4 regions of the Hoeflea sp. AS60 genome follow, and region 1 is predicted to be linked to each of the others. Evidence: predicted binding sites of a transcription regulator. Region 1 holds the regulator's gene; each other region holds the start of a gene.

The links. The regulator PhoB, encoded in region 1, activates phosphate uptake and scavenging genes when phosphate is short. The targets are predictions, from matches to a motif close to TGTCATNNANCTGTCAT.
Region 2: a site for PhoB is predicted at 4,453-4,469, ahead of WNZ14_RS02785 (1-acyl-sn-glycerol-3-phosphate acyltransferase). Genes of this name have one in related genera too.
Region 3: a site for PhoB is predicted at 5,200-5,216, ahead of phnC (phosphonate ABC transporter ATP-binding protein). Genes of this name have one in related genera too.
Region 4: a site for PhoB is predicted at 4,618-4,634, ahead of phnF (phosphonate metabolism transcriptional regulator PhnF). Genes of this name have one in related genera too.

What each region holds. Positions count from the first base shown of each region.
Region 1 covers NZ_JBBMQP010000001.1:1,458,644-1,466,134, reverse strand. Annotated here, with positions in the region: gene argF (ornithine carbamoyltransferase) at 1-342, opposite strand, end outside; gene WNZ14_RS06765 (aspartate aminotransferase family protein) at 357-1,550, opposite strand; gene WNZ14_RS06760 (GcrA family cell cycle regulator) at 2,027-2,551, shown strand; gene WNZ14_RS06755 (hypothetical protein) at 2,746-3,063, shown strand; gene phoB (phosphate regulon transcriptional regulator PhoB) at 3,192-3,875, opposite strand; gene phoU (phosphate signaling complex protein PhoU) at 3,905-4,627, opposite strand; gene pstB (phosphate ABC transporter ATP-binding protein PstB) at 4,674-5,489, opposite strand; gene pstA (phosphate ABC transporter permease PstA) at 5,557-6,915, opposite strand; gene pstC (phosphate ABC transporter permease subunit PstC) at 6,912-7,491, opposite strand, start outside.
Region 2 covers NZ_JBBMQP010000001.1:594,114-601,604, forward strand. Annotated here, with positions in the region: gene WNZ14_RS02770 (DMT family transporter) at 1-256, shown strand, start outside; gene WNZ14_RS02775 (primosomal protein N') at 393-2,597, opposite strand; gene fsa (fructose-6-phosphate aldolase) at 2,694-3,347, shown strand; gene WNZ14_RS02785 (1-acyl-sn-glycerol-3-phosphate acyltransferase) at 3,496-4,404, opposite strand; gene WNZ14_RS02790 (tyrosine recombinase XerC) at 4,603-5,538, shown strand; gene WNZ14_RS02795 (alpha/beta fold hydrolase) at 5,652-6,665, shown strand; gene WNZ14_RS02800 (TraB/GumN family protein) at 6,804-7,491, shown strand, end outside.
Region 3 covers NZ_JBBMQP010000002.1:211,856-219,346, reverse strand. Annotated here, with positions in the region: gene WNZ14_RS11325 (DUF1045 domain-containing protein) at 1-697, opposite strand, end outside; gene phnE (phosphonate ABC transporter, permease protein PhnE) at 697-2,238, opposite strand; gene phnE (phosphonate ABC transporter, permease protein PhnE) at 2,235-3,200, opposite strand; gene phnD (phosphonate ABC transporter substrate-binding protein) at 3,276-4,187, opposite strand; gene phnC (phosphonate ABC transporter ATP-binding protein) at 4,244-5,125, opposite strand; cobalamin riboswitch at 5,306-5,488, shown strand; gene bluB (5,6-dimethylbenzimidazole synthase) at 5,537-6,217, shown strand; gene WNZ14_RS11295 (DapH/DapD/GlmU-related protein) at 6,214-6,828, opposite strand; gene phnL (phosphonate C-P lyase system protein PhnL) at 6,825-7,491, opposite strand, start outside.
Region 4 covers NZ_JBBMQP010000002.1:203,127-210,617, forward strand. Annotated here, with positions in the region: gene modC (molybdenum ABC transporter ATP-binding protein) at 1-996, shown strand, start outside; gene WNZ14_RS11245 (class I SAM-dependent methyltransferase) at 1,002-1,661, opposite strand; gene WNZ14_RS11250 (DUF3419 family protein) at 1,658-2,902, opposite strand; gene WNZ14_RS11255 (UDP-2,3-diacylglucosamine diphosphatase) at 2,935-3,750, opposite strand; gene phnF (phosphonate metabolism transcriptional regulator PhnF) at 3,853-4,599, opposite strand; gene phnG (phosphonate C-P lyase system protein PhnG) at 4,759-5,196, shown strand; gene phnH (phosphonate C-P lyase system protein PhnH) at 5,196-5,816, shown strand; gene WNZ14_RS11275 (carbon-phosphorus lyase complex subunit PhnI) at 5,820-6,947, shown strand; gene WNZ14_RS11280 (alpha-D-ribose 1-methylphosphonate 5-phosphate C-P-lyase PhnJ) at 6,944-7,491, shown strand, end outside.

The sequences.
Region 1 (7,491 bases):
CATGCGGGTATGATCCAGAGTCCGGATCATGATCATGTCGACATAGCGCGACAGAACCTTTGCCGTATCGGCAATGGTTTCGGCACGGCCCAGCTGCATTTCGGTGCCCGACAGGAACAGGGTCTCGCCACCAAGCTGTCGCATGCCAACGTCAAAGGACACGCGCGTACGGGTCGAGGGTTTTTCGAATATCATCGCCAGCATCTTGCCTGCGAGCGGTCGGTCGGCGTCGATCGCTGTCTTGGCCGATCGCGCGCCATCGATGATCTTGCGCAAGTCGTCCGCCCCGACAGCGGACAGGTCGAGAAAATGGCTCGTTCCGACGGATTTGGTCTTTGTCATGGATTCCAGTCCGTTTAGTTGGCTGAGCTGCTGCGGGACAGCATATCGAGCGCGCCCTCGATTTTCGATAGCGCTTCGCGGGCTTCTTCGGCAGTCACGGTCAGGGGCGGCAGCAGCCGCACGACATTGTCACCAGCCGGAACCGCCAGGATATGCTCGTTGCGCATCGCCATCACCAGATCGGTATTGGATTTTGCGCATTTGATGCCGAGCATCAGGCCAGAGCCACGGACATCGGCAATCAGATCCGGATAGCGGTCCTTAAGCGATGCCAGGCCCTGGCGCATCACCAGCGCCACATCGTTGACGTGGGTAAGGAACCCCTCTTCGAGAATGACATCAAGCACGGCATTGCCGACAGCCATTGCAAGCGGGTTTCCCCCATAAGTGGTGCCGTGGGTGCCCGCAGTCATGCCGTCAGCGGCATTGGCGGTCGCCAGGCAAGCGCCAAAGGGGAAGCCGCCGCCTATTCCCTTTGCAACAGCCATGATGTCAGGCTCGATACCGGCCCACTCATGGGCAAACAGTCTGCCAGTACGGCCAACACCGGTTTGGACCTCATCCAGGATCAACAGCAGCCCGTGCTCATCGCACAAGTCACGTAGACCGCGCATGCATTCGACCGGCAGAGGGCGAATACCGCCTTCACCCTGGATGGGCTCTACCAGAATTGCCGCGGTGTTTTCATTGATCGCCGCTTTCAAGGCTTCATGGTCGCCAAAAGGCACCTGGTCAAAGCCCGCAGTCTTCGGACCAAAGCCCTCAAGGTATTTTGCCTGGCCGCCAGCGGCGATGGTCGCGAGGGTCCGTCCGTGAAAAGCGCCTTCAACGGTAATGATACCGTACCGCTCCGGCTGGCCGTTGACATAGAAATGACGCCGCGCCGTCTTGATGGCGCATTCAAGCGCTTCAGCACCGGAATTGGTGAAAAACACCTTGTCGGCAAATGTCACCTCAGTGAGGCGCCGCGCCATGCGGGACTGGTCCGGAATTTCAAAAAGGTTCGAGAGATGCCACACGCGGTCGGCCTGGGCTTTGAGCGCCTCGACCAGATGCGGGTGGGCGTGGCCAAGAGAATTGACCGCGATGCCGGCAGCAAAATCGAGATAGCGCTCGCCCTCAGGGGTTTCCAGCCACACACCATTTCCACGTTCGAACACGATCGGAACACGGTTATATGTATCATAAAGCGGCTTGGCATCGGCCATGGCGCTTTTCTCCCCACTTGAGAACGGACAACAGTACATTGCCCTTGCCTTGCGAACGCCGCAGCGACCCGCACGACAGGACATGCCGAAAAACCAAAATGCCGCCCATTCCGGGGCGGCCCGGTCACTATTTACATTTAGGTCTTGCGTGTCAATGAGACACAGCGCCCACACGCCCCAAGCGGATTTCGAACACTTCCAGAGGGCGGTTTTTCGATGCGATCGGCGACACGGACCCACTTAAGGGTGAGATTTCATATTGGCCGCGTAAGTTGGGGAAAACCGCAAAAAGGAATCAGCATGATTCGGCTGACTCTTGTCACGGAGTCCGCCGACCACTAAGTTGAGCCCATGAAGTAGAGGTTCGCGGCGGACACTATTCACCTCATTGTAACCGAGTGTTCAAGCTCCGGTCGTCCGGGGCGACGTTGAGGGATTCTGACATCCCGAAAGACGGGATACAGGGAGAGCATTGCATGAACTGGACTGATGAACGGGTCGAAAGACTCAAGAAACTCTGGGCGGACGGGCTCAGCGCTAGCCAGATCGCAGCACAACTGGGCGGCGTGAGCCGCAACGCTGTGATCGGCAAGGTGCACCGGCTCAATCTTCCTGGCCGCGCCAAGAGCGGCGGACAGGCATCTGTGCGCACCAAGCGTACAACTGCGGCGCCCCGCGCTCCAAATTACGCAGGCCGGACCGCAACGCAGGCAACCCGCACTGTTAGCCGCTCAAGCGGTGGAGCCCAGCTCAAGGAAGACCTGGACTTTGTCGCGACTGAAGAAATTGACGTCCGTCCGATGGACGACGTGGTCGTGCCGATTTCGCGCAGGCTTTCTCTGATTGAGCTTTCGGAACGGACCTGCAAATGGCCGGTCGGCGATCCGTTGCAGGAGGGATTCCACTTCTGCGGCAATGATTCAGGCGATGCCTCGCCATATTGCGGCTATCACGCCAAGATGGCTTTCCAGCCATCAAGCGAGCGCAAGCGCGCCCGCTGAATACCATCTTGTAAAGACTGCCAGAGCCCGGGTTGATCGCCCGGGCTCCTTGTTTTTGTGATGGTCGCAGATGTCAGCGTGCGTTTTTCTGATATATTCTCTCATGAAACGAAATCAGAGCGCACATTGGGAGCGCCGCCGGGCTTTCCATAGCTCTTGCTTGCCAGCAGTCCCTGCAGCGAAAGGACCAACCGATGCGCCACCTTGTCATTGCTCTTGCTGCCTTACTCGCGGCCACCCTGTCTGCTGCAGCATCTTCGGATGACGCATGGGCCGAATTCGCCGAGACCGTTCGCACAGAGTGTCTCAAAGCCGCTGAGCCGATGCTGGAGGCTGCGGCGGCTGTGGTTGATCCATTCGGATCCGAGAGCTTTGGTCTTGCAGTGTTGAGCGGCAAAGCCAAGGGTGCCGATGCCACGGTCAGCTACATCTGCATCATGGACAAGCAGACTGGCATCGTCGAGCTTGGCAGTGAATTGACGTCGGATGTCTTGAAAGTCACCATACCCTAAGTCTGCAAAAAGCAGGTGCACCAGCCGTGTGGCTTGAAACCGGCGAGGCAGGAGCGCCGGCTCACGACTGCATAGCGCCGCACCTTCGTCTGGAGGCGCGACGCCGCAGAAAGTGGTATTGGCAGGCGTCAGCTTTCGATCGAATAGCCGGCACCGCGCACTGTGCGGATGGTGTCACGCATGCCGGAAAGATTGACCGCCTTGCGCAACCTGCCGACATGTACATCGACCGTGCGCTCGTCGACATAGACGTCGTGGCCCCAGACGCCATCGAGCAGTTGCGCGCGGGAATAGACCCTGCCCGGCGAGCTCATCAGATATTCGAGCAGTCGGAATTCCGTCGGTCCAAGCTTGATGTCGCGGCCCCGACGCTTCACGCGATGGGTTTCACGGTCGAGCTCGATATCGCCAACCTTGAGCAGGCTGGAAATCGTTTCCGGCCGCGCGCGGCGCAGCATGGCCCTTACACGCGCCAGCAGTTCGGGCGTGGAGAACGGCTTGACGACGAAATCATCCGCGCCGGTTGCCAGTCCGCGAACCCGTTCGCTCTCCTCGCCACGCGCCGTCAGCATGATGATAGGCAGGCGCTCGGTTTCAGGCCGAGCGCGCAAGCGGCGGCACAATTCGATTCCTGAAATGCCCGGCAGCATCCAGTCGAGGATCAGAAGATCCGGGACGCGCTCCTGCAGCCGGATCTCGGCCTCGTCACCGCGAAGAACGGTGTCAACATCGTAGCCTTCAGCTTCCAGGTTGTAGCGAAGCAACACCGAGAGTGCCTCTTCGTCTTCAACCACAGTAATACGGGGGCTCATTGCCATTGTGCATGCACTCCGTGATGCGGTCAGTCTGCGCCCGGGGCGGGCGCGACCATGCTGGCTGTCTCGTCGTCCTTGGGACGATCCGCTGCCAGCTGTTCTCCGGTGGCGACGTAATAGACGGTCTCGGCGATATTGGTGGCGTGATCACCAATGCGCTCGATGTTCTTTGCGCAGAACAGCAGGTGCGTGCAGGCAGTGATGTTGCGTGGATCTTCCATCATGTAGGTCAGCAATTCGCGGAACAGCGAGGTGTAGATCGCATCGATCTCCTCATCGCGTTCGCGGATCGAATTGGCGAGGCCCGGCGAGCGGGTGGCGAATGCATCCAGAACTTCCTTGAGCTGGGTCAGGGCCAGTTCAGCCAGATGCTCCAGCCCACGAACCAGCTTGCGGGGCTGCGCCATGGTGTGAACTGCGATCACCCGCTTGGCGATGTTCTTTCCCAGGTCGCCGACGCGCTCGAGATCGGAAGCAATTCGGATCGAACCGATGATCTCACGCAGATCCGACGCCATCGGCTGGCGCTTGGCGATCACCAGAACCGCCTTGTCGTAGATCTCGCGCTCGCCGTTGTCGAGCAGCAGGTCCTCGGAGATAACACGTTGGGCAGAGGCCGTGTCGGCGTTGACCAGGGCAGCAACGGCATCGGCGACCATGCGCTCGGCTATGCCACCCATTTCCGACAGGCGGCGCGTCAGGAAACGGAGCTCATCATCATAAGAGGTGACTGTGTGTGCTTCGGGCATGGTTTGATCCTTCAATCCTGTAATCATTATGCGAAAGGCGGTCGCATTAGCCGAAGCGGCCGGTGATGTAGTCCTGGGTCAGCTTGGTATCCGGATTGGTGAACATCTTGTCTGTTGCACCGACCTCCACGAGATTGCCCAAATGGAACATGGCCGTACGTTGCGAGACACGGGCAGCCTGCTGCATCGAGTGGGTGACGATGACGATGGTGTAGTTGACGCGGAGTTCGTCGATCAGTTCCTCGACCTTCGCTGTCGCAATCGGGTCAAGTGCCGAGCACGGTTCATCCATCAAGATGACTTCAGGGCTGACCGCGATGGCGCGAGCAATGCAAAGCCGCTGCTGCTGTCCCCCGGAAAGACCTGTTCCCGGCTCTTGCAGGCGATCCTTGACCTCGTTGAACAGGCCGGCCTTGATCAGGGAGCGTTCGACAACTTCATCCATCTCTGCGCGCGTTGAAACCTGACCGTGAATGCGGGGGCCGTAAACGACATTTTCATAGATCGATTTGGGAAACGGATTTGGCTTCTGAAACACCATGCCGACCCGCGCGCGCAGCTCCACGACATCGATCATCGGCGCGTAGATGTTCTCGCCCTCGAGCGTGATCTCGCCCTTGACCCGGCAGACATCGATGGTGTCGTTCATCCGGTTGAGGCAGCGCAGGAACGTCGACTTGCCGCAGCCTGACGGACCGATCAGCGCCGTCACGCTGTTCTTGCGGACATCCAGATTGACATCAAACAGCGCCTGCTTTTCGCCGTAGAATACGCTGACATCGGTACCGCGCATCTTGATTGCGGACTCCTCGATCGCTGCGTCGACCGCTTTTTCAGTAGCCGCTTCAGTCATGATGTTCATCTCCGTCTTCCCTTCAACAATGTCAGTATACTCAGGGCTTGATTGTTTCAAATGCAACAGTCGTGTTCTACCAGCGGCGCTCGAAGCGGCGGCGCAGCAGGATGGCAATGGCGTTCATGATGACCAGAAAGATCAGCAGCACGATAATCGCACCCGATGCACGCTCGACAAAGGCCGGATCGCCACGCTGGGTCCAGTTGTAAACCTGAACCGGCAGAGCGGAGGCAGGATCAAAGAACCCTTCCGGCGGCGCGCCGGGATATTCGCGAACGAAGGCAACCATGCCGATCAGCAGCAGAGGTGCTGTTTCACCCAGCGCCTGGGCCAGGCCGATAATCGTGCCAGTGAGAATTCCGGGTGCTGCGAGCGGCAGGATATGATGGAAAATCGCCTGCATCTTGGAAGCACCTATACCGAGCGCCGCATCGTTGATTGATGGCGGAACCGCCTTCAGCGCCGCACGTGTCGCGATGATAATTGTCGGCAATGTCATCAGCGTCAGTACAAGCCCACCAACAACAGGCGCAGACTGCGGCAGACCGACGAAATTGATGAAAATTGCCAGACCAAGGATACCAAACACGATGGATGGAACTGCGGCGAGGTTGGCGATGTTGACCTCGATAAGGTCGGTCCAGCGGTTTTGCGGCGCGAACTCTTCGAGGTAAATCGATGCTGCGACGCCGATCGGCAACGCCAGCACGAGCACGATCAGCATCATGTAGGCCGAGCCCAAGATGGCAACGCCGAGACCGGCAGCTTCCGGACGCGTGTCAGAGGCATCGGGAGCCGTAAAGAAGCCCCAGTTGAACCTCTGTTCGAGGATACCGGCCTGCTTGAGCTTGTCGGCAAGCACCAGTTGTCCGGGCGTGACGTTGCTGTCCAGCTCGGCAGACGCCATCGTCACGCGGCCCTTGTAATATCCGTCAATGCGACCGCCAGCGAGAAGATCAAACGAGACCGTCTTTCCGATCTGGTCCGGGTTTGCCAGAATGAAACGACGCAGTTCCCCCGGTGCTTCCTTCGATATCAGCTCGAACGCGGCATTGGCGTTTACGCCTTCCACGGCAATGCCGTTTTCGGTCATCTTGGTTTGCATCGCGGCCTTGATGAGCGGCTGCAATGTGAAGGTTGTGATCTTCGCAACATCCTCTGGATCCCGGTTGCCGTTCTTGTCCAGCTTCGCGGCATCGAGATTTACGTCGAGCGTGATGAAGGTCTGGTGAAACGACGACAGGCCATTTGAAAGTATGGAGGTCATCAGACCGGCCAATGCAAGGATACTGAAGACAACGGCTGCAAGGCCCATCAGACGGAAACGCCGCTCGGATGCGTGACGCTTGCGGGTGCGCTCACCGACTTCAAAGAGCGATCTGCCTTTCAACTGTTCGGTTGCAGTGGCGGTATCGGCGGTGATTTCGGTCATTCGTACTGCTCCCGATATTTGCGCACGACATAGAGCGCCAGAATGTTCAGGCAGAGGGTGAAAACAAAGAGCGTCAAACCAAGAGCAAATGCCACCAGGGTTTCCGGGCTGGCAAACTCAGTATCCCCGGTCAACTGGCTGACGATTTTCACGGTGATCGTGGTCATGGCTTCGAACGGGTTGAGATCAAGGCGCGCGGCAGCGCCGGCACCCATAACAACGATCATGGTTTCGCCAATGGCGCGGCTGGCTGCGAGAAGGAAGGCGCCGACAATTCCCGGCAGGGCCGCAGGCAGGATCACCTGCTTGATGGTTTCCGATTTTGTCGCCCCCAGACCATAGGAGCCGTCGCGCAGGGCCTGCGGCACGGCATTGATGATGTCATCCGAAAGCGATGAGATAAACGGGATCAGCATGATGCCCATGACCAGGCCTGCCGTCATCACCGAGGAGGAAGAGCTCCCCAAGCCAAGCGGCTGAGCTATCCAGTCGCGCAGGAACGGGCCAACGGTAATCAGGGCAAAAAGGCCGTAAACGATGGTCGGGATACCGGCGAGAACCTCGATGGCAGGCTTG
Region 2 (7,491 bases), 860 kb from region 1:
GCTGTATCTTCTGGGCGCCATGATCATGGGCGTTACCGCCTATTCGTGCTTGATGAAAGCAATGCGCACCGGCGAGGTCTCCGCGGTCACCCCGTTCCGATATACACGCCTGCTATTCGGAATTGCCTTGGGGATGGTGTTGTTTGGCGAGAAGCTGAGTTCTTCGATGATCGCCGGGTCTTGCCTGATTGTTGTTTCAGGTCTTTTCATTCTTTGGCGTGGAAAGCAGGTCCGCGCGTCAAGACAGGTTCCCTAAAGCGTGGTCCGAAGAGTGGGAACCGGTTTTCGGAGAAAGCACGCGACAAAACACAAACCTGATGCACGTTGCATGAATACGATTCAGTGCAACGAGCTTTAAGACGGCAATGCCGTTGGATGGGCTGGCACAGCCACTACAAAAAGCTCTGCGGATCGATATCCACCTGCACCTGAATCGAGCCCCGCACCTTTGGCCCCTGCGCCAGCATCTGCCTTATGAACCCCTGCATGTCCTTGCCACGCGCGCCATGCACCAGCAGACGGAACCTGTAGCGTCCGCGGATCAGCGCCAGCGGCGCCTCCGCCGGGCCGAGCACCATGATGCCGGGGATGGTAGGGGCCGCGACGCGCAGGGCACGTGCATGGCCCTCGGCCTCGGGCCGGGTGGCGGCCGAAATGATCACGGAAGCCAGCCGCCCGAACGGCGGCAGCGCGGCGCGATTCCGTTCATCGGTCTCCCGCTCGTAGAACGCTTCCGGTTCGCCCGACGCCAAGGCCTGCATCACAGGGTGCTGCGGCTGGAAGGTCTGGATCAGGCCCAGGCTCTTGCGCCCGGACCGCCCGGCACGACCTGTCACCTGCGACAGCAGCTGGTAGGTCCGTTCGGCAGCGCGCGGATCGCCGTTCGACAGGCCCAGGTCGGCGTCAACCACGCCCACCAGCGTCATCAACGGAAAATTGTGCCCCTTGGCCACCAGCTGCGTGCCGATCACGATATCGGCCTCGCCCTTGGCGATCGCCTCAAGCTCGATCCTGAGCCGCCGCGTGCCGCCCACCATGTCGGACGACAGCACGATGACACGCGCATCGGGGAAATGCTTGTCCGCTTCCTCGGCGATCCGCTCGATCCCCGGCCCACAGGCGGTGAGATGATCGAGCGCCCCGCAGGACGGACATGCCTGCGGCGTCGGCTCGTTATGGCCGCAATGGTGGCACTGCAATTGCCCGCGAAACCGGTGCTCGACCAGCCAGCTTGAACAGTCCGGACATTCGAACCGGTGCCCGCAGACCCGGCACAGCGTCAAGGGCGCATAGCCACGGCGGTTGAGAAACAGGAGCGACTGTTCCTTGCGTTCCAGCGTCTCGGCCATCGCCTTGAGCAGCAGCGGCGACAAGAACCCGCCTCGCCCTGGTGGATGCCGCCTGAGATCCACCAGCTTCAGATCCGGCAACCCGGCATCGGCATAGCGGCTCGGCAGCAGCAAATGGCTGTAGCGGCCCTGCTGCGCATTGACCCGGGTCTCGATCGAAGGCGTCGCCGAGGCAAGAACCACCGGAATATCGGCCAGCCGCGCCCGCACCACCGCCATGTCGCGTGCATTGTAGAACACGCGGTCTTCCTGCTTGTAGGCCGGGTCGTGCTCTTCATCGACGATGATCAGGCCAAGATCCTTGAACGGCAGAAACAGCGCCGAGCGCGCACCGGCGACCACGCTCACGCGCGCCTCAGCCGTCTGCCGCCAGACCTTTTCGCGCGTTCTGGGCGCAAGTTCCGAATGCCATTCCGCCGGCCGCGCCCCGAAGCGCGCGTGAAACCGGTCGAGAAAGGCGGATGTCAGCGAGATTTCCGGCAGCAGGATCAGCACCTGCCGGCCTTGTCGCACGGCTTCCGCGATCGCCTCGAAATAGACCTCGGTCTTGCCAGACCCGGTGACCCCATCAAGCAGCGTCACGCCGAATCCGCCCTTGGCAACGCTCACACGCAACGCATCCGCCGCCTCGGCCTGTTCAGCCTCCAGCACCGCCGGTTTGTATTCAGGGTCAGGTGCTGGAACCACCGGCGGCGGCGGCAATCTCACCGGCTCGAACACGCCCTGGGCTGACAATCCGTCGATCACGCTCGGCGTCACGCCTGCCGCATGGGCAAGCCCGCTCTTGGTCCAGGCCAGACCGTTGTCAGCCTGCTCAAGCACCCGTTCGCGCGCCGCCGTCAGCCTCTCGGGCCGGGCGCTGGTCAGCTGCAACGCATCGATCATCGGCTCGGGATCAAACGCCGCCGGCGCTCTCAACGCCATCCGCGCCACCAGTCCCGGGGGCGACAGCGTGTAGGCAGAAACCCAGTCGATGAACCGACGCATCGGCTCGACAATCGGCGGGCAGTCAAACACCTGGGTCACTTCGCGCAACTTGTCGGGATTGATCACATCCGCCGGGCCATCCCAGACGATGCCTGCCACCAGCCGCGGCCCGAGCGGCACCTGGACGATCTGTCCCGGGCTCGCATCCACGCCCTCGGCCAGCGCATAGGAATAGGCCCGCTCTGCCGGCATCGGAATGAGCACGGGAACAACTTTGCGCGGGAACAGCCCGCCTGCATTTTGTCGCGAATCTTTGTTCATGTGGCGTGACCTTGCCCCCGCTTTGGGCTAAAGGGAACCCAGATTTGTACTTTGGCGCGCTGGATCAGTCCGGCTTGCGCAATTCGGGAGTGTGAAATGAAATTCTTTGTCGATACTGCTGACGTCAGCGAAATCAGGGAACTCAACGACCTGGGCCTGATTGATGGCGTCACCACCAATCCTTCGCTTATCATGAAATCCGGCCGTGACATCCGCGAAGTCACCAAGGAAATCTGCTCGATCGTAGACGGCCCGGTTTCCGCCGAAGTGGCTGCGACCGACTATGAGACGATCATGAAGGAAGCAGCGGTTCTGGCCAAGATCGCAGACAACATCTGCATCAAGCTGCCCTTGACGCTTGACGGCCTCAAGGCCTGCCGGGCGCTGACATCGGACGGCCACATGACCAATGTGACGCTCTGCTTCTCCGCCAACCAGGCCCTGCTTGCCGCAAAGGCCGGCGCCAGCTTCATCTCGCCCTTTATCGGACGGCTCGACGATATGGGCATTGAGGGCATGGACCTGATCCGCGAGATCCGTCAGATCTACGACAACTACGGTTTTGACACCGAAATTCTCGCCGCCTCGATCCGCACCGTGGGTCACGTCAAGGAAGCAGCCCTGATCGGCGCCGATGTCGCCACCATCCCGGCCTCTACCATCAAGGCGCTGGTCAAGCACCCGCTCACCGACAAGGGCCTGGACGCCTTCCTCGCCGACTGGAAGAAGACCGGCCAGACGATTGCGTAATCAGAGACGCTGATTCAAACAGACTTCAACGGCCCGGTCATCCCGGGCCGTTTTTGCGAGCGCAATTGATTAAAAACTCAGAATCGCGGGCTTCCCCCGATCCTCTCAGATACCAACATTTCAGAAAATCACGCCGTCCGTCAGCGGCTCAGGCCGCCTGCGACCAGCCCTTCGGTGCAGCTTCGAACACCCGGTCCGGGTCAGCCGCAAGGCCATGCACGGTGTGATACTCGAGCGCCTTGACCGCTTCCGCCGGATCACCGTCCAGCGCATCCGGCATAATAGGCTCGCCAACCGTAAAGCGGAACGTGTGGTGCTTCTTGTTGAGAAGCTCGTGAAACACCGTCATGTCGCGCAATTCGGTCGAATGCTTAGACAACCAGTAGAACAGCCCTGAATTGCGGGCCGAGATATTGACCGGGATCACCGGCAGATCATGCCGCCGCGCCAGCGTCACCGCCGAGGCCTTCCATGGCCTTTCGGTCAGCTTGCCCTCGTTCCAGAAGGCGATCCGGCCCGATGGAAACAGCACCGTCGCCTTGCCGTCCTGAACCGCACGATTGGTCAGCTGCAGTGTCTCGCGGGTCTTGTCGCGGCTCTTGTAGTCATCGCGCCATTCCACCGGAATGATGATTTCATTGAACCGCGGGCTCACACGCACCGCGTCGCGATTGGCGAAAATCATCATGTCGGGCCGGTGGCGGCTGAGAAAATCAAACATCGCCACGCCGTCGGCTATGCCGGTCGGATGATTGGCCACAAGCAGAAAGCCGCCCTTCTTGGGGATCCTGTCCTCGCGCCGGGACTGGATTTCAAGCTTGAGAATGTCGCTGATATGCTGAAACGCGCCGTGGCCGGACATCGATCCGATTGCATCGGCCATCCTCACGGCCGCGCCATATTTCAGCGTGGCATAGAGAAACGGCCGCATCACCGGCCAGGCAGGATGTTCAACCAGGCGACCGCCGCGCTCGGCAATCAGCCGATCGATGATATGGCCGGGCCGACCATGGGCCAATACCTGCAACCGGTCTGAAATCTCAGCCACATACGCCATGGATTCGACCCTCTTTAGTCCAATTGGTAAAACCTATGGCAACAGATTGTGATACCATGATGACATCAGCCAATCGCATCTGTTTACCCCCCGCTAAGGCCACCATGCTATAGTCCGACCACGTTTTCGCCGCAAGTCCGGCAGCGAAGTCTCGCCGCCTGAGATGCCCGGCACACAGTCCACAATGACGGACCCATCATGCAGCAACCACTTGTAATCGCAGCACCTGACGTCATCGCCGAGCAGCAGCACTGGCTCAACCAGCTGACCGATGAGCGGCGTCTGTCGCCCAAGACGGCGGATGCCTATGAGCGCGACTTGCGCCAGTTTCTGAGCTTTCTGACCACACATCTGGCTGGACCGCCGCGGATTGCCGATCTCGCCGATCTGCGCCCGCTCGACCTTCGCGCCTTCATGGCTGAGCGCCGACGCGGCGGAGCGGGCGCAAGAACGCTTGGACGTGGCCTTGCCGGCATCCGCTCATTTCTGCGTCATCTCGAGCGCAAGGGCATGGCCAATGCCGCCGGCGCCTCGGCAACACGGGCTCCGCGTCAGCCCAAATCGCTGCCAAAACCACTCAGCGCCCGCGATGCCATGCGCGTGGTCGATGCCGATCTTCAACTTTCCGACGAGCCATGGATCTCCGCCCGCTCCGCCGCTGTGCTGACCCTGCTCTACGGCTGCGGCCTGCGCATTTCCGAAGCCCTGTCGCTGACCGTCAACGATCTGCCGCGCGACGGCGAAACACTGAGAATTACCGGCAAGGGCGGCAAGACCCGGATCGTTCCGCTTCTGCCCGTTGCCAGAGAAGCAATCAGCGAGTACCGCAAGCTCTGCCCCTACTCTCCAGATCCGGACACGCCTGTGTTCCGCGGCGCGCGCGGCGGGCCGTTGCAGCCGGCCATCGTGCAGAAGGAAATGCGCCGTTTGCGCGGTGCACTCGACCTGCCAGAAACCGCCACACCGCATGCACTCAGGCATTCCTTCGCCACGCATTTGCTGGCCGGCGGCGGCGATCTCCGCACCATCCAGGAGCTGCTCGGCCATGCGAGCCTCTCGACCACGCAGGTCTATACCGCTGTCGACGCCAGCCGGCTGATTGACATCTACGATCGCGCCCACCCGAGAGCATAATCAAGGACTTGGTCCAGCCAATAAGCCCGCCACCCCTTGCATTGGGGTGGCTATTCTGGTCGAAACCAGTGGTCACCACGTCCGATCAAGGCCCAGCATCCAACGAAAGAGCCATGTCAGCATCTGATATTCTCCCAATCATCCTCCGGTTTGCGGTGATTTCCGCGGTTATCTATTTTCTGATCGCGTTCGGATTGATTCTCTCCCAGAGCGCCTCGGAGTCCATCTCCGGCGAAACGATCGATTTTTCAGGTCAGTCCGGCAGCGCGAGCCCCGATCCGGCGCCACTTCAGACCTATCAGGCGCGTGACGGCGCAACGCTGAGCTACCGCCACTACGGCAGCGGCAATTCAGATGCACCCCTGCTGATCTTCATTCACGGCTCTGGCTGGCACGGCGGTGCATATGACGCATTGGCCCGCAACATTGCCGAGAAATCAGGCATCGAGGTCGCCCTGCCGGACCTGCGCGGCCACGGGCCCTCACCGCAAACGCGCGGCGACGTCGCCTATATCGGCCAGCTCGAGGATGACATCACTGATCTGGCTGCAGCCCTGCGCAAACCCGGCCAGAAGCTGGTGCTCGCGGGACATTCAAGCGGCGGCGGTCTGGTGATTCGCTATGCCGGAAGCGCGCAGGGCTCGACGCTGGACGGCGCGGTGATGCTGGCGCCGTTCCTCAAGTACAACGCGCCCACCACACGTCCCAATTCCGGCGGCTGGGCCCGGCCACTCACCCGCCGCATCATCGGTTTGTCCATGCTCAATGCCGTGGGGATCAAGGCGCTCAACGGCCTCACCGCGATCCAGTTCAACTTTCCGGACGCGGTTCTCGAAGGAGCCGAGGGCAAAACCGCGACCGCAAGCTACAGCTACCGCCTGAACACATCCTATGCGCCACGCAGCGACTACCTCGCGGACATCGCAGCCCTGCCACCATTCCTGCTGATTGCCGGCAGCGATGACGAATCTTTCATCGCTCCGGCCTATGAACCGCTGATGAAAACCGCAAATCCGAACGGCCAGTATCAGTTGCTCGACGGACAATCCCATCTCGGGGTCATCTCGGATGATCGAACCGCGGGCTTGATTACCGGTTTTCTTGAGGCGCTGCCCGGCACCAGGTAGGCCGGACTGCGTTCAAGCCGGGCAAGGCCTTGGGTTAACACCGTGGTTACCACAGTTAGAATTTTGGTGGAGGTTAACCGGATTGTCAGATGCCAGGCACTACTAATGACAGGTTAGATCCAGAAGGAACGGCCTGCCATGCATCACCAGCACGTTTTGTCTCGCTTTAGGACCACATGTGCCCGATTTCCAAATCTGGTCTTCGGCGTGGCGGTTTCGCTGCCTTTCGCACTTCTGATACTGCTTGTAGCGGGTCTTGTCTGGGGAACCGGCCAGGCCAGGGCCGAAGATGGACCCGGCTGCGGCGGTGTCAGCCTGGTGAAAGCACTGGCTGCCTCCAATCCGCAGAAACTGGCCGAGGTGCGGGCAAAGGCCAGCGGCACCCGCAACGGCAGCGGTCTTTTGTGGAAAGTCGAGAAAGACGGCATCGCCCCTTCCTTTCTGTTCGGGACAATGCATGTCACGGACCCGCGGGTAACAAAGCTGCCGGCAGCCGCCCAGAAAGCATTTGACGCCGCCGGAACAGTGGTGATCGAGACGGTTGAAATCCTCGATCCCGCCAAGGCACAGGCGTTGCTGCTGTCAAAGCCGGAACTCACCATGTTCACCGACGAAACCACGCTGACATCGCTTCTTGACGAGGATGAGACGAAGCTGATCGAGGCGGAACTGTCACGCCGCGGCATCCCGCTTGCTGCAGTCTCCAGGATGAAACCGTGGATGATCGCTGGCATCGTAGCCCTGCCTGCCTGCGAAATGGCCCGCAAGACGCTTGGCGTTGAGTTCCTGGATATCAGGATCGCCAAGACAGCCAAGACGGAAGGCA
Region 3 (7,491 bases), on a different contig from region 1:
TTCTGTGCTTGCCAGTCGCCAGCGGCGTCCGGCTATGGATTTGAAATGGAGCGCCGGGCGCAGGCTCGACGAAGAGGCTCAGCGCCCGCACCGGAACAGGGCCGGAAAGAGCAAAGGCGAAATGTTCATTTGCGGCGGTTTCAACGCGTGTGATGTCGGGCTCGGAAAGCCGCATCGTCAAGGTCATGTGAAAGCGGAAGCTGTCAAACACATAGGGATAACCCCATCGCATCAGATGTTTGAGTTGCTCTGATGACAGCGATTCCGGATTGCGGCGCTCGATTTCCCTTTCAGTCAGGGGCGCACGCAACGGCTCAAATGCTTCAACAACCAGATTGGCGAAAGCGTTCAGCTCGGGTGCGGTTCCTCCTGGAACCAGCGCCAGAAACCCCTCGAGCCGTCCAACGACCAACGACGGAATCTCAAATGCCACGGCATCGGAGGCAAACTGGTCCATTGCCCTCACCAGATCGGCTTCGCTCACGCCCTCGGCCAGACGAAACGGTGCTTTGAGCGTTGCATGGAATCCGTAGCGCCGCGCCGGGCCGGTGATCGACGCAAGCTCGTTTGCGCTTAAGCCACCAAGTTCAGGATGATCGACCGCCACGCCGGTTAGAGCCTCACGCCCTATCCAGCTCGCGCCAAGATCCGCCAGCGCCTCGCCAGGACCCGGAGCAAAATAGAGAGCATATCGCATCAAGTCTGTCCCTTGCCGATCAGCAATCCACGCAGTCGCGAGGAAATCGTGTCAAAAATGTAGACCACGATCAGGATCAGCATCACCATGTAGGCAACATTCTCCCAATCCGCATTGGTGCGCATCGCCTCCCACAATTTGAGACCGATGCCACCCGCGCCAACCGCACCGATGATGGTCGCCGAGCGGGTGTTGGATTCCCAGAAATACAGCGACTGACTGACGAACACCGGCAAGACCTGCGGCACGACGCCGAACCGCTGAATCAGCAACGGATTCGCACCCAGCGAACGTACACCCTCGCGTTGTTTCTCGTCGATGTTTTCCAGGGCCTCGGAGTAAAGTTTTCCGAGCGTCCCGGTATCGGTGAAGAAAATGGCGGAAATGCCGGCGAGCGGTCCGGGGCCGAATGCGCGCGTGAAAAACAGTGCCCAGATCAGCATGTCGACCGAGCGAAGGAAGTCAAACAGCCGTTTCACCACCTGGTTGGTCAGGAAACTCGGGGTGATGTTGCGCGCCGCCATAAAGGACAAGGGAAAAGCGATTGCAGTGGCGAACAGCGTGCCGACGAACGCCATGACAATCGTCTGTCCGAGCTTGATGAACACATCGCCATGCTGCCATTCGGCATTGTTGAGGAAATTATCAACAGCAAGCGACAGGTTGGATTGCTCCGGCTTTATCCGCTCTCCCCAGAGAACTGTCGCTGCGACATCGCCAAAGCCGCGGTTCCAGAACGGAGAAGACGTGTCGAACACAAAATTCTCCCAGCCCAGGAACCGTTGCCGGACTTTGACCTCGTCGTCTTCAATTTCAACTCGGCCGGCAAATCCGAAACTGGCGATCATTTTTTCACCTTCGCGGCGATTGACCACCCATTCAGGCAGAGCGCTGTCGGCCCGCACAAGACCGTCAGATCCGATATTGAGGACAACCGTCTCCGAGCCGCGTTTCAGCGTCACCCGGTAAGGTTCAACCAGAACCGAACCCGAACTCATGTCGACATCGACACGGACCGGCAGAATTTTCCGTTCCGAGGTCGCTGGCGTCGCCGCTGTCGATGACCCGGCATCCGCCGCAGCGCCGCCGAGCGCCGCACCCGGCGCCATGAAACCTGTCGACGTTCCCTTGGCGCCTGGATTCATGAAGCCCGTTGCCGCAGGCGGCGCCTCGGCCGGTGCGGCTTTCGTGGCCTTTGTTATCACCGTCACTTCGGCATTCTCGGTCACCAGCCAGTCTGGCTTGGGGTCGGAGCCAAGCGGAGAATATTTTGGAAACTCCACCTCCAGATACCCGTCGTGATAAACGATATCCGGTCGCACTTCGTACGAGATCCAGTCAGCGAGATAGCTTCCGGCAATATCCCAGCTGCCGCGCTGAAAAACCTGCCCGATGGCAAACAGGTTCCAGGCAAAAACCAGGTAAAGGCCGACGGCCGCAACCATCACAACCTTGCCGTAACGGGTCAGAAACGATCGGTTGAACACATCCGGGTAGCGCCCGACAATATCGTCAATCTGGCTTGCAGTCATCGCGGTCATGACAAGGCTCCTGCACGGGCACTGGTAAAGGCCTGCTCGCCGACCACACGTTTGCGCAACCAGGCAGAAAGCTGATCAACCGCAATCACGGTGATGAGCAGCAGAAGGACGATGGCAATGGTCTTGGCCTCATGGCCGCGACTGATCGACAGCCGCAGGGCTTCCCCGATGCCACCGCCACCAACTGCGCCGATGATCGTTGAGGCGCGCACATTGATTTCGAGCCGAAGGAGAGTGTAACTCAGGAAATTCGGCAGCACCTGCGGCACCATTCCAAACCGAACCCTCTCGACCCAGCTGCCGCCAACCGCGCGCAATCCTTCGTCGGGCTTCATGTCCGCGTTTTCCACCACCTCGAAGAACATTTTCCCCAAGGAACCAATCGTGTGGATCGCAACGGCAATGATTGCCGGCACCGGGCCGAGCGACAGAATTGCTGCAAAGAACCCGGCGATCACGATCTCCGGGAAGGCCCGGAGAATTTCCAGAAAACGCCGCACGAAACCACGCAGCCAGCCTCTCGTCGTCAGGTTCGAAGCCGCAAGGAAGCAGAGCAGGAAGCCGAAGGTGAAGCCGATGATGGTCGAGACGATGGCGATGTTGATGGTCTCGATCATCTTGTAGACATATTCGGGCATGTAGAGACTGTCGGTCAGCCACACTCGACCGACTGGATAGTCATATTTCAGCGATCCGTCCGCATAGGGGCTCGGAAGATCGAACAGTGCGCGCCAGACTTCCCATCCGTCGCGAGGGATCATGTCGCCGAAGAAATCGAAAAAATGTGGCAGCCGGTCCCAGAACTTGCCGGCATTGGTCTCGTTGGCAAACCATAGAGAACCCGCCAAAGCCATCATGAGAAGCGCAAGCCCCAGGCCTGTGTAGATACGCCGTTGCCGGGCCAAAGCCTGCCAGTGCCGCTCGGTCTCGATGACCATCTGTGAATGTCGGGGCGTTGTCATGATGAGGTCCTGTACTGACAGGTAAAACCGCGGCCCCTTGAACAAGGGACCGCGGCGATGTGATGCGGATGAGGCTTACGAGCCGATCTTGGCCTTGCGAGCGTCGATGATCGCCTGGTAGAACGAAGGATCAACTTCGGTATAGCCCTTGTAATCGCCGCCCTGGATCGCGGAGAAGCACTCCGGATCGCTTTCAGGCAGGGCCATCATGAAGTCCTTGAACTTGGTCTTCATGTCTGTATCCATCGTTGAGCGAACAACGATCGGACCGTTCGGGATCAGCGGCGACTTCCAGAGTTCGACCAGATCGCCCATATCGACGATGCCCTTGTCGACCATCTTCTTCAGGTTGCCGGAGGTATAGCCGTCCTTGAATTCGCCAACGCCCGAAGCCCAGGTTGTGCCAGCGTCGAAGTTGCCCTTGACCACTTCGAGGACGAGGTTTTCATGACCGCCGCCAAAGCCGGTTTCAGCGAAGAAATCGGCAATTGGCATGCCGATGGCAGCCGGCAGGGTAACCGACGGGATCAGAAAGCCCGAGGTGGAGTCCGGATCGGCAAAGCCGAGCTTCTTGCCCTTGAGGTCTTCAAGCTTGGTCATGCCTGAATCCTTGCGAGCGACCATCACCGAGTAGTAGCCGGTGGCGCCATCGGTCTGGATGGTGGTCAGGATAGGCTCGACTGCCTTCGGATCATCAAGATAGACCTTGGCGTAGCCAGATGCGCCGAGTTCGGCATAATCGAGCGTGCCACCAAGCAGGCCCTGGATAACGCCGTCATAATCGGCAGCGGGGAAAAGCGAAACCTTTTCAACGCCGAGAACGGCAGGCAGCTTTTCTGTCATGCACTGGAAACTGCGCAGACGGTCGGCTTCGTTTTCGCCACCGAGAATACCGATGCGGAAGTCCTTGAGGTCTTCAGCAACTGCAGGCTGGACAGCGATGACGGCAGCGAACGATGCCGCTGCGAGAAGGGCTTTCTTGATCATGGATCTGCTCCTGGTTCGGACCGGCGTCTTGCCGGCAATTCCGTGGGTTGAGCCTGTTACGCTGGCAAGGCGACCCCGGTGGCTGCAGTTCTCGCGCGAAGCGCGGGCTGCAGTGGACCGGTGGATTTCGGTTTGGCCGGCACAACTGGTTGACCGGCTGAAATGGATGTCGATGTGATGGATTCAGAGATTTCCGTGCCATCGTCGGAGGCGCCGTAGATCATCCGGACGGCTTCGGTGGTAAGTTCATCGGGCGGGCCATCGAAAACCACCTTGCCACCCGCCATGCCGATCACCCGCTCGCAATAGTGGCGCGCAGTATCAAGCGTATGCAGGTTGGTGATCACCGTGATGCCTTCACGTTCATTGATGTCCTTGAGCGCATCCATCACAATCTGCGCATTGAGCGGATCAAGCGAAGCGATCGGCTCATCAGCCAGGATCATCGATGGCGACTGCATCAGGGCCCGGGCAATGGCGACGCGCTGCTGCTGGCCACCAGACAGCGTGCCTGCCATCTGAAGCGCGGTCTGGGCGATGCCGAGCCGCTCCAGTGCGGCAAGCGCGTTGGCGCGCTCTTCGACAGTGAAGATGTTGAGAATGTTGAGCACTGTCGAACGGTGATTGAGGCGACCGAGCAAGACGTTGGTCAGCACATCAAGCCGCGGCACAAGATTGAACTGCTGGAAGATCATCGCACAATCACGATGCCAATTGCGGAGCCCGCCGCCATTCAGGCCCGAGACCGTCTTGCCCTTGAACCGGATCTCTCCGCTGCTCGACGGTGTCAAACGGTTGATCATGCGCAGAAGCGTGGACTTGCCTGCTCCCGAACGTCCAATGACGCCGACCATCTGGCCCTCGGGAATTGAGAGTGTGACTGCATCAACGGCTATGTTGTTGCCAAAACGGCGGGTCACATCGGTCAATTCAAGCATAAGCAAATCCTCTGAGATCACGTTTGGTTTTGTGACTTTCGAGGATTGGACTAGCCCAGCCATGTGAAGGCGCGATGTCGGTTTGATGTCAGTTTTGTTACGATCCACAGCCGTCCTGCCGAACAAGCAAAAACCCACATATTTCTGCAGTTTTGATGCTTGCACTCCGGCCACCGCCATGGCCCTATGCAAGTGTCTGGTGCCCGTGACATGCGGGAGAATCGGGAATTCGGTGAAAATCCGGAACGTGCCCAACGCTGTGACGGGGATGGTCTGAGCGACATGCCACTGGGAGAGACCCGGGAAGGCGCGCAGACCAGATGATCCGAAGTCAGAAGACCGGCCAGACGTCATAGCCTTTGAGCGCATGGACAGCGCTGCGGGGTGTTACGGATTGTTGGGGATCAAACAATGCCGAATACATCAATGCTGACTGCAGCCAGGGCTTTCGATACGGCTGAACGCGACGCCGTATACAAAGCCATCTTCACCCGCCGCGACGTGCGCGACCAGTTCCTGGCGACCCCTGTTCCTGATGACGTGGTGCGCCGTCTGCTGGAGGCCGCCCACAACGCGCCATCGGTCGGCTTCATGCAGCCGTGGAATTTCATAACTATCAGGGATCAAAGTGTTCGCGATCGTGTCGCCGACGCGTTCGGTCGCGCCAATGATGAAGCAGCCACAATGTTCCCTGAAGCGCGGCAATCGAAATACAAGTCGCTCAAGCTCGAGGGCATCCGCAAGGCGCCGCTCAATATCTGCGTCACCTGTGACCGTGATCGCGGTGGTGATGTCGTTCTGGGGCGAACCCACACTTCCAAAATGGATCTCTACAGCACCGTCTGCGCGGTGCAGAACCTATGGCTCGCGGCGCGCGCCGAAGGCATCGGCATGGGTTGGGTCAGCATCTTTCGCGACGCCGACCTCAAATCCATTCTCGGTATTCCCGACAGGATCGAGATCGTCGCCTATCTGTGTCTGGGCTATGTCGATGAGCTCTATGAGCGGCCAGAACTTGAGGTCAAAGGCTGGAACCGCAGACTGCCCCTCGATGAGCTGATTTTCGAGGAGTGCTGGCAGGGAGAGATTTAACCGCCGTGGCGCTCGAGAAATTCCTCGGCCGGCAGCGACCGGAAATCCTTGAGCGCGGCATGAAGCCGGTCATGCTCCCAGTCCCACCAGGCGAGCGCATCGAGACGGCTGGCGATATCATCGGAAAAACGCTGCCTGATCGTGCGTGCCGGCACACCGACGGCGATGGCGAAATCGGCGACATCTCTTGTTACCACCGCGTTGGCGCCGATGCTGGCGCCATTGCCGATTTTCACGCCCGGCATCACAACCGCGCCGTGCCCGATCCAGCTGTCGTGACCGATCGTTATCCCCTGCCCGGCGCGCCAGTCAAAGAACTCCTGATCATCTGCCGCACCGTCAAAATACCACGACGACCGGTAACTGAAATGATGCAAGGACGCCCGCTCCATCGGGTGCATGCTGGCATAGATCCGCACATGGGAAGCGATGTTGGCGAATTTGCCGATATTGGCATACGCAATTTGCGTGTTCTCGACGCAGTAGGAATAGTCGCCCATGGTTGAATGCGCCACGGTGCAGTTGGCGCCGACTTCGGTGTAGCGTCCAAGCGTCGAATCCACGATCTTGGCGGTGGAGTGCACCAGAGGCGTATCAGACAATCTGGTCATGCAGCAGACTTTCCAGTGGCAAAGGCGGAGACGTCGATGACGTGATCAGCCACTGCATTGCGCACGTCATGATCGTGGAAAATCCCGAGAAGTGCTGCACCATCGGCCTTCTTGCGGGCGATCAGGCTGATGACCACCTCACGGTTGGCCGCATCGAGCGACGCCGTCGGCTCGTCAAGCAGCAGCACCGGATGATCGGTGATGAAACCGCGCGCAATGTTGACGCGTTGCTGTTCGCCGCCCGAAAACGTCGCCGGCGGCAGCGACCAGAGTTTTTCGGGAAGATTGAGTTCGGTAAACAGCTCTCGCGCCCGTTCATGCGCTGTCTCCTGCGCCACACCGCGGATCATCAGTGGCTCCGCAGCCACATCCAGCGCCGAAACCCGCGGCACCGCGCGCAAAAACTGGCTGACATAACCGATCGTGTCGCGCCGGATCTCCAGCACAGTGCGCGGAGATGAACTGGCGATATCGATGTGACGGCCATGGTGCTGCACCAGGATCTGGCCGCTGTCGCAGCCGTAATTGCCGTACAGCATCTTCAGGATCGAGCTCTTGCCGACGCCTGACGGGCCGCCAAGCACCGCGCATGATCCGGCCTTGAGCGAGAATGATACATTGGCGACAACCGGCAATTCGACGCCGCCGCGCATGTGCATGATG
Region 4 (7,491 bases), on a different contig from region 1:
CGGTCTGGATCGGGCAAGACCTCGGTGGTCAACGCCGTGGCCGGGCTGTTCAAGCCCGAGAGCGGGCACATATTTCTCAACGAGACTGTGCTGTATGACGCAGACCGCCGGATTTCCGTGCCGGTGCATCAGCGGCGGCTTGGCTATGTGTTTCAGGAGGGGCGGCTGTTCCCGCATATGAGCGTGCGGCAGAACCTGCTCTATGGCCGTTGGTTTGCGCCGCGTACGCCGGGAGCGGACTTTGATCACGTGGTCGGCATGCTCGGCATTGATGGATTGCTTGCCCGGCGTCCAGGTGCGTTGTCCGGTGGCGAAAAACAGCGTGTGGCGATTGGCCGGGCGCTGCTGGCCAATCCTCGCCTGTTGCTGATGGATGAGCCGTTGGCAGCCCTCGACGAGGAGCGGAAGGCCGAAATCCTGCCCTATCTCGAGCGGTTGCGGGAGGAAACAGCTGTTCCTGTTCTCTATGTCAGCCACTCCATGGCGGAGGTGGCGCGGCTGGCCACGACACTGGTGCTGATGGAAAACGGACGCGTGATCCGGGCAGGGCCGGCATCCGAGGTGCTCTCCGATCCTGAAAACGTGCCAGCGCTCGGGGTTCGTTCCGCCGGTGCTTCGCTTCATGCAATCGTTGCGGCGCAGGAGGAGGACGGGCTGACCCGTCTTGAGGCGTCAGCAGGCCCCTTGTTCCTGCCAAAGGTTGACGCGGGGATCGGGTCGCGGCTTTCCATCCGCATTCTGGCGCAGGATGTGATCCTGTCGCGCACCCGGCCCGAGGGTCTGTCAGCGCTCAATATATTGCCCGCGACGGTGACAGCGGTTCGGCTTGGCGACGGCCCGGGTGCGATCATTCAGCTCAAGGCTGGCCAGGACCTGTTGCTGGCGCGAATTACCCGGCGGTCCGCACAGGCGCTGGAGCTGGCTCCGGGCGCCGAGTGTTTCGCAATTATCAAATCAGTTGCCGTGGCGCAGTCGGATGTCGGTGGCGTCGGCTGATCCGATCAGGCTTGCGGCATACGGATAAGGCCGATGCGGGCATAATCCCGGTAGAGCGTCGAGAACCTCAATTCGCCGTGGTGATCGGCGGCAATCGCAGCCATCGCGTCGCCAAGGGTCTCGCGTGGCGTGACATGAAACTTTGCGAGCCACGTCTTCAGGCCCTTGCCGAACCAGCCGGGCAGGGCGGTTTGCTGGCCGAAATCCACCACATGCAGTTCGCCGCCGGGCGCTAAAGCCTGCATCGCCTGGTGGAGTGCTGCTTCCCAGCCCGGGATCATCGAGAGGCTGTAGGAGAAGAACACCCGATCGAAGCTCGAACGGCCGAAGAGAGCGGAGGCAGCGAAACGCGTAGCATCGCCCTGGGCCAGGCTGACGCGGCTTCCTATCCTGTTCTTCAAGATATTTGCATCGGCTGACTTCAGCATTTCAGCCGAAATGTCGATGCCATAGAGTTTGGCATCAGGGTAGCGTTCGGCTGTCAGGATCAGATTGCGGGCGGTGCCGCAGCCGATCTCCAGCACGCTGCCACCGTTGGGTGGCTTGAGGGCCGCAATCAGATCGTTGCGGCCGAGCAGGTAGTATCTGCGCGTCAGATCGTAGATGTGGCGCTGGTGGCGGTAGATGCCGTCCATCACGGATGCATTGGCCGAGACGGTGCTCATGCCGCGGTGTCGCGTTTTACATGCAGATGAAAGCCACCATAGATCGCCGAGCGATCACGTGCACCCAGCTCCAGGCTCTGCTTTGTGCGGTAGTCCCACTTGTCGAGGATCGCACCGGGAACGTGACCGGGGAGCGGAGACGTTGCTGCCGCAGTACGATAGATCACACGCGCTCCGGGAGCAGCAGTGCGGGTGATCTCGGCCCACAAATCCGATAGTTGGCCGTCAGTCATCCAGTCCTGCGCATCAAGCAGCACAAACGCGTCGACCGAGGCTGCCGGCCGGGCAGCAAGAAGCGCGGTGATGCTTTCGTTGACGATGGTCACGCGGGCTGCATTGCGGCGGACGGTTTCAAAATTTCGGGCCTCGAGATAGGGCGGCAGGCTTGCCGATTCACCGGGCTGGTAGCCACGTCCGAAGGCCTGCCAGGCAAAGTAGTTGTCCTTGAGCGGAAAGCCGCAGGCGAGACGTTCCGTGCGGATGCGCAGCGCGCCTGTCATGCCGTCGGTCGAGTCACCGGCGAGCGCTTCGTATTGTGCCGGCGGGATGCCCAGACCGAACAGTGAGGCGCGCAGCGAGGTCAGCGCTTTGAAGCTGCGGCTGTTGAACACCGGAGCGATGCGGGTTTCGAAGAATTCGCGCTGCTTTTCAACGCTGTCCATGCGCAGCAGCTCCCGCGGATCAACGCCATAGATCTTGCCGATGATGTGGGCGGCGGAAATGAAGCGCCCAAGCAAGCCTGTGGTGTAGAAGCCGCGGGTGAAACGGCTGATCCGGCGGCGTCCGTTGACCTCCCTGCGGTCCCAATAGGCGCGTGTTTTCTCATCGAGATGTGGGCGGATGTGGCGATCATAGAGTGCGACATTGGTTTTCAGATTGGCGTGGCGGAACATGTTGGAGAATGCAGTGTGGCCAGGCAAATGGGTGGCGGCGGCAAGCTTGAGTTTTCCCAGCGCCACATGCGCCGGCGACAGGTCGACGGCGATGATCTGAGCCGGGTTTGCGGTCAGGTAGGACATGACATTGCAGGAGCCGGAAGCGATGGTGACCAGCGTGTCGGTTGGCTTGAGCGCCAAGGCCTCCATGTCGATCAGCGGGTCTTCCCAGATCTGCGGGTAGACCAGGCCTCGAAAAGCTGCCGAGAACACCCTTTCGAGGATGCCGGTGGAGGACAGGGCAGTGTTGCGCACGACCGCACCGTCGATGCGTGCGCCGACGGCGGTGGTTTCAATCATGGTCATTTGTCAGGACTCCAAAGGAGAGAAGGGGGCGGTCATGCCGCTTGGTCTTGTGCGCCAGCTATCTGTTTGAGGGGCGTGGTCCGTGCCAGTTGTCCGGCTTTGTCGGAAATACGTCGCGACCAGTCGATGATCTCCATGCGGCCGTCGGAATGCTCGACGACAGCGGTGCAGCTTTCCACCCAGTCGCCGGTGTTGATGTAGCGGATGCCGCCCCGCATCTCATTTGCGGCGTGGTGGATGTGGCCGCAGATGACGCCGTCGGCGCCATGCTTGCGGGCTTCCTCGGCCAGCACTTCTTCAAAATCCGAGATGAAGTTGACCGCGCTCTTGACCTTGAGCTTGGCCCAGCGTGAGAATGACCAGTAGCGCAGGCCCAGCAGCTTGCGGGAGCGGTTGTGCCACTTGTTGGTCCACATCGCGAAACCGTAAGCCATGTCTCCCAGATGTGCGAGCCAGCGGTGGTTCATCACCACCATGTCGAATTCGTCGCCATGGATGACCAGCAGGCGCTTGCCGTCTGCGGTCTCAAACACGTCGCGCTCAACCACTTCGATGCCGCCGAAATGCACGCCCTGATATCCGCGCAGCATTTCGTCGTGGTTGCCCGGCACATAGACGATGCGCGTGCCCTTGCGAGCCTTGCGCAAAAGTTTCTGAACCACATCATTGTGCGATTGCGGCCAGTAGAAGCCTTTGCGCTTCATGCGCCAGCAATCGATGATGTCGCCGACGAGGTAGATTGTTGGGGCATCATGCTGGCGCAGGAAGTCGATCAATATTTCCGCCTGACAATCGGGCGTGCCCAAATGAATGTCGGAAAGAAAAATGGTCCGGTAATTTTGGGTCACGGGGCCCGCCTGAACTTTGAGCTATCGTCCTGCTGGCAGGCTTAAACACGATTCACTTCTCAGTTTTGTGACGGTCATTGTGACAGGGTCGTGGGAGACAGATCAGGCGGGAGTTTCGGCGGCGGGGTTGTCTATGAGCAGCTCGACGCGGTCGGCCGCAAACCGGGACTCGCCGTAAAGCACCGGACGACCTTCGGAATCGATATCAACCGCGCGGGTGAGCAGCACGATGGCACCGGGGGAGAGGGCGAGCAGATCGAGATCCTCGCTGCTGGCGTGCCGGGCTTCCACTGCGGTGGTCTTTCGGGTGTAGTCTTCCACACCAAGGCGCGCCAGAGAGGCGGTGATCGACCCGGTCTTCGCATAGAGCGCGGCGATCTCGCCGAATCGGGTGGCGTCAAACCAGGATGTCGCCGCGGAGATCGGAACCCCGTCGGCGGCCGAGAGTGTCGACAACTGGATCACTGGTGCTTCGGCGGGCAATGACAACGCTGTTGCCACGTGCGCCGGGGCGGGCACAGTCTCGCTCGACAGAAGCTTGCCGGAGCGGATTTGCGCCTGATCTTCAAGCCCGGACGAAAAACGGGTGCGCTGGCCGATCGGGTAACGCAGGCGTTTGCGATCGTTGAGAAAGGTGCCGCGGCCTTGCTCTGCGCGCAGGATGCCTTCCTTCTCGAGTGCCGCGATGGCTGCACGCACTGTGTGACGGTTGACCCCGAAGCGGGTGGCCAGTTCCGCCTCCGCGGGCAGCCGCTCGTTGGCGGCCAGTCCGGTCAGTACAGACTGGCGAATCTGGTCGGCGACCTGCCGCCACAGGGCAACGCCGGTCCGTCTTTGCAGTGCTTTCACGCCGGTTTCCTTTCGTGATGTCACAGGCTCGTCACATGAGAAGTTTAAGTGTATCGTAATTGATATGGTTGTCTAGATAAATAGACAAATAAGGAGATCTCGATGGCGCTTGCAGAAAATGTGCGCGACGAAACGCCGGGCACCGATGGTGCCGGGGATATGACCCGGCGGCAGAGGCTGTTGTCGGTGCTGGCAAAGGCACCCGGCAAGGATCTGCTGTCGTGCTGGAAGCAGACCGGTCTTGATCCCGCAGTTGAACTGTTGCGCGGTCCGGAGTGTGGCCTGGTGGCGCTTCAGGGGCGCGCTGGCGGCACCGGCCAGCCGTTTCATGTCGGGGAGGTTTCAGCCACCCGCGTAACCGTCAGGATCGGATCGGGGCAGGTTGGTCACGCGATGATCAGCGGACGTGACACCAGAAAGGCGCAACTGGTCGCAGTCATTGACGCGCTGGCGCAGGACCCCGCCCAGGCAGATCTGATCGAGCGCGCCATCGTCGCGCCGCTTGAGGCTTTGGCCGCAGAGGCAGACGCAAAACTGCGCGCCGAGACGGCTGCGACAAGGGTCAATTTTTTCACCATGGTGCGAGGGGAAGACTGATGCCATCCGCCACACACACATCCGCTGTCTATGAAGGCGGGTTTGCCGACCCGGTCGGTGCATCTCAGACGGTTTTTCGCGCGCTCATGGATGCCATGGCGCGGCCGGGCTCGGTTCAATCCTTGCCGCATGTCACCGCACCTCCAGCGCCATTGACCGCTTCGGCCTCTGCGCTGATCGTCATGCTGGCCGATGCCGATACGCCGGTCTGGCTTGATCCGGCGCTGACCAAGACATCAACAGTCAAGGACTGGATCGTGTTTCACACCGGCGCACCGGTTGTAAGCCATCCTTCCGATGCGGCCTTTGCACTTGTCGCCGCGCCGCAGAACCTTTCGGCGCTGAATGGGTTTTCGCTCGGCACGCAGGAATTCCCGGACCGCTCGACAACGGTGATCCTTCAGGTTTCCACGTTGTCTGAAGGGGCTCAGCTCACGCTGGAAGGTCCTGGCATCAAGGATCAGGCATCGCTTTCGCCTGCGCCGATGCCGCAGCATTTCGAAGCCCAGTGGCAGGCCAACCGGGCCGCCTTTCCGCGCGGCATTGACCTGGTTCTTGCCGCTCCGGACTGCGTGGCGGCGCTTCCGCGCAGCACCCGTCTTGTCCGTAAGGAGGCCTAAGTCATGTATGTTGCTGTCAAAGGCGGCGAAGCCGCTATCGCCAATGCTCACCGTCTGCTCGCCGCCCGCCGCCGAGGCGATGCCAATGTGCCGGGACTGACGCTTGAGCAGATTGCAGGGCAATTGTCGCTCGCAGTCGACCGGGTGATGGGCGAAGGCTCGCTGTACGATCCCGAACTTGCTGCGCTTGCCATCAAACAGTCGCGCGGCGATCTGATCGAAGCCGTGTTCCTGCTCCGTGCCTACCGGACGACGCTGCCGCGGTTTGGCCACTCGGTGCCGATGGACACAGGCGCCATGCTGGTCGAACGGCGGATTTCGGCGATCTACAAGGATCTTCCTGGCGGGCAGCTGCTTGGCCCAACATTCGATTACACCCACCGCCTGCTTGATCCGGCGCTCGCCGGTGACGAGCCACAGGACGCGCCGGAAAGCAGCGCGGACACGGGCGAGAAGGTTATCCGTGTGTCCGATATTCTGGGCGATGAGGGATTGATCGAGGAAGACGCTGCCACGGACAGTTCAGAGCCAGTTGCCGACATCACTCGCACACCGACAGAATATCCGATGGGTCGCGACGCAAGGCTACAGACGCTGGCGCGCGGTGACGAAGGATTCCTTCTGGCGCTCGCCTACTCGACCCAGCGCGGCTATGCGCGCAGCCACCCCTTTGCCGGCGAAATCCGCATCGGTGAAGTCGATGTCGAGATGATGATTCCGGAACTCGGCTTCACGGTGGTGATCGGGCGGGTAAAACTTACCGAATGCCAGATGGTCAACCAGTTTCAGGGGTCGGCCAAGGCTCCGCCGCAGTTCACACGCGGCTACGGTCTGGTGTTCGGGCAGGCCGAACGCAAGGCGATGGCGATGTCATTGTGCGACCGGGCGCTCAGAGCGTCAGAACTGGGCGAAGATATTGTGGCGCCGGCCCAGGACGAGGAATTCGTGCTGTCGCACTGCGACAATGTGCAGGCGACCGGATTTGTCGAACACCTCAAGTTGCCGCATTACGTCGACTTTCAGGCCGAACTCGATCTGGTGCGCCGGATGCGTACGGAGCATTTCGCAAGTGCCGCGAAGGCTGCGGACGAGACATCAGCAACTGACGACACCAGGGAGGCTGCGGAATGAACGCGCTCAGAAAAGACGATCCTTCACAGAATCTCGCGAGCTACAATTTCGCCTATCTCGATGAGCAGACCAAGCGGATGATCCGCCGGGCGATCCTCAAGGGGATTGCGGTGCCGGGCTACCAGGTTCCGTTCGCCAGCCGCGAAATGCCGATGCCTTACGGCTGGGGCACCGGCGGGGTGCAGGTGACCGCTGCGATCATCGGGCCCGATGATGTACTCAAGGTGATCGACCAGGGTGCCGACGATACCACCAATGCGGTTTCGATCCGCGCCTTCTTTGCCAAGACCGCCGGTGTGGCGACGACGACCGCGACGCCTGATGCCTCGATCATCCAGACCCGGCACCGGATTCCGGAAACGCCGCTGACTGCGGGGCAGGTGCTTGTCTATCAGGTGCCGATCCCCGAACCCTTGCGCTTTCTCGAGCCGCGCGAGACCGAGACCCGTAAGATGCATGCGCTTGAGGAATATGGCCTCATGCACGTCAAGCTTTACGAGGACATCGCCCGTAACGGCCACATCGCCACCACCTATGCCTATCC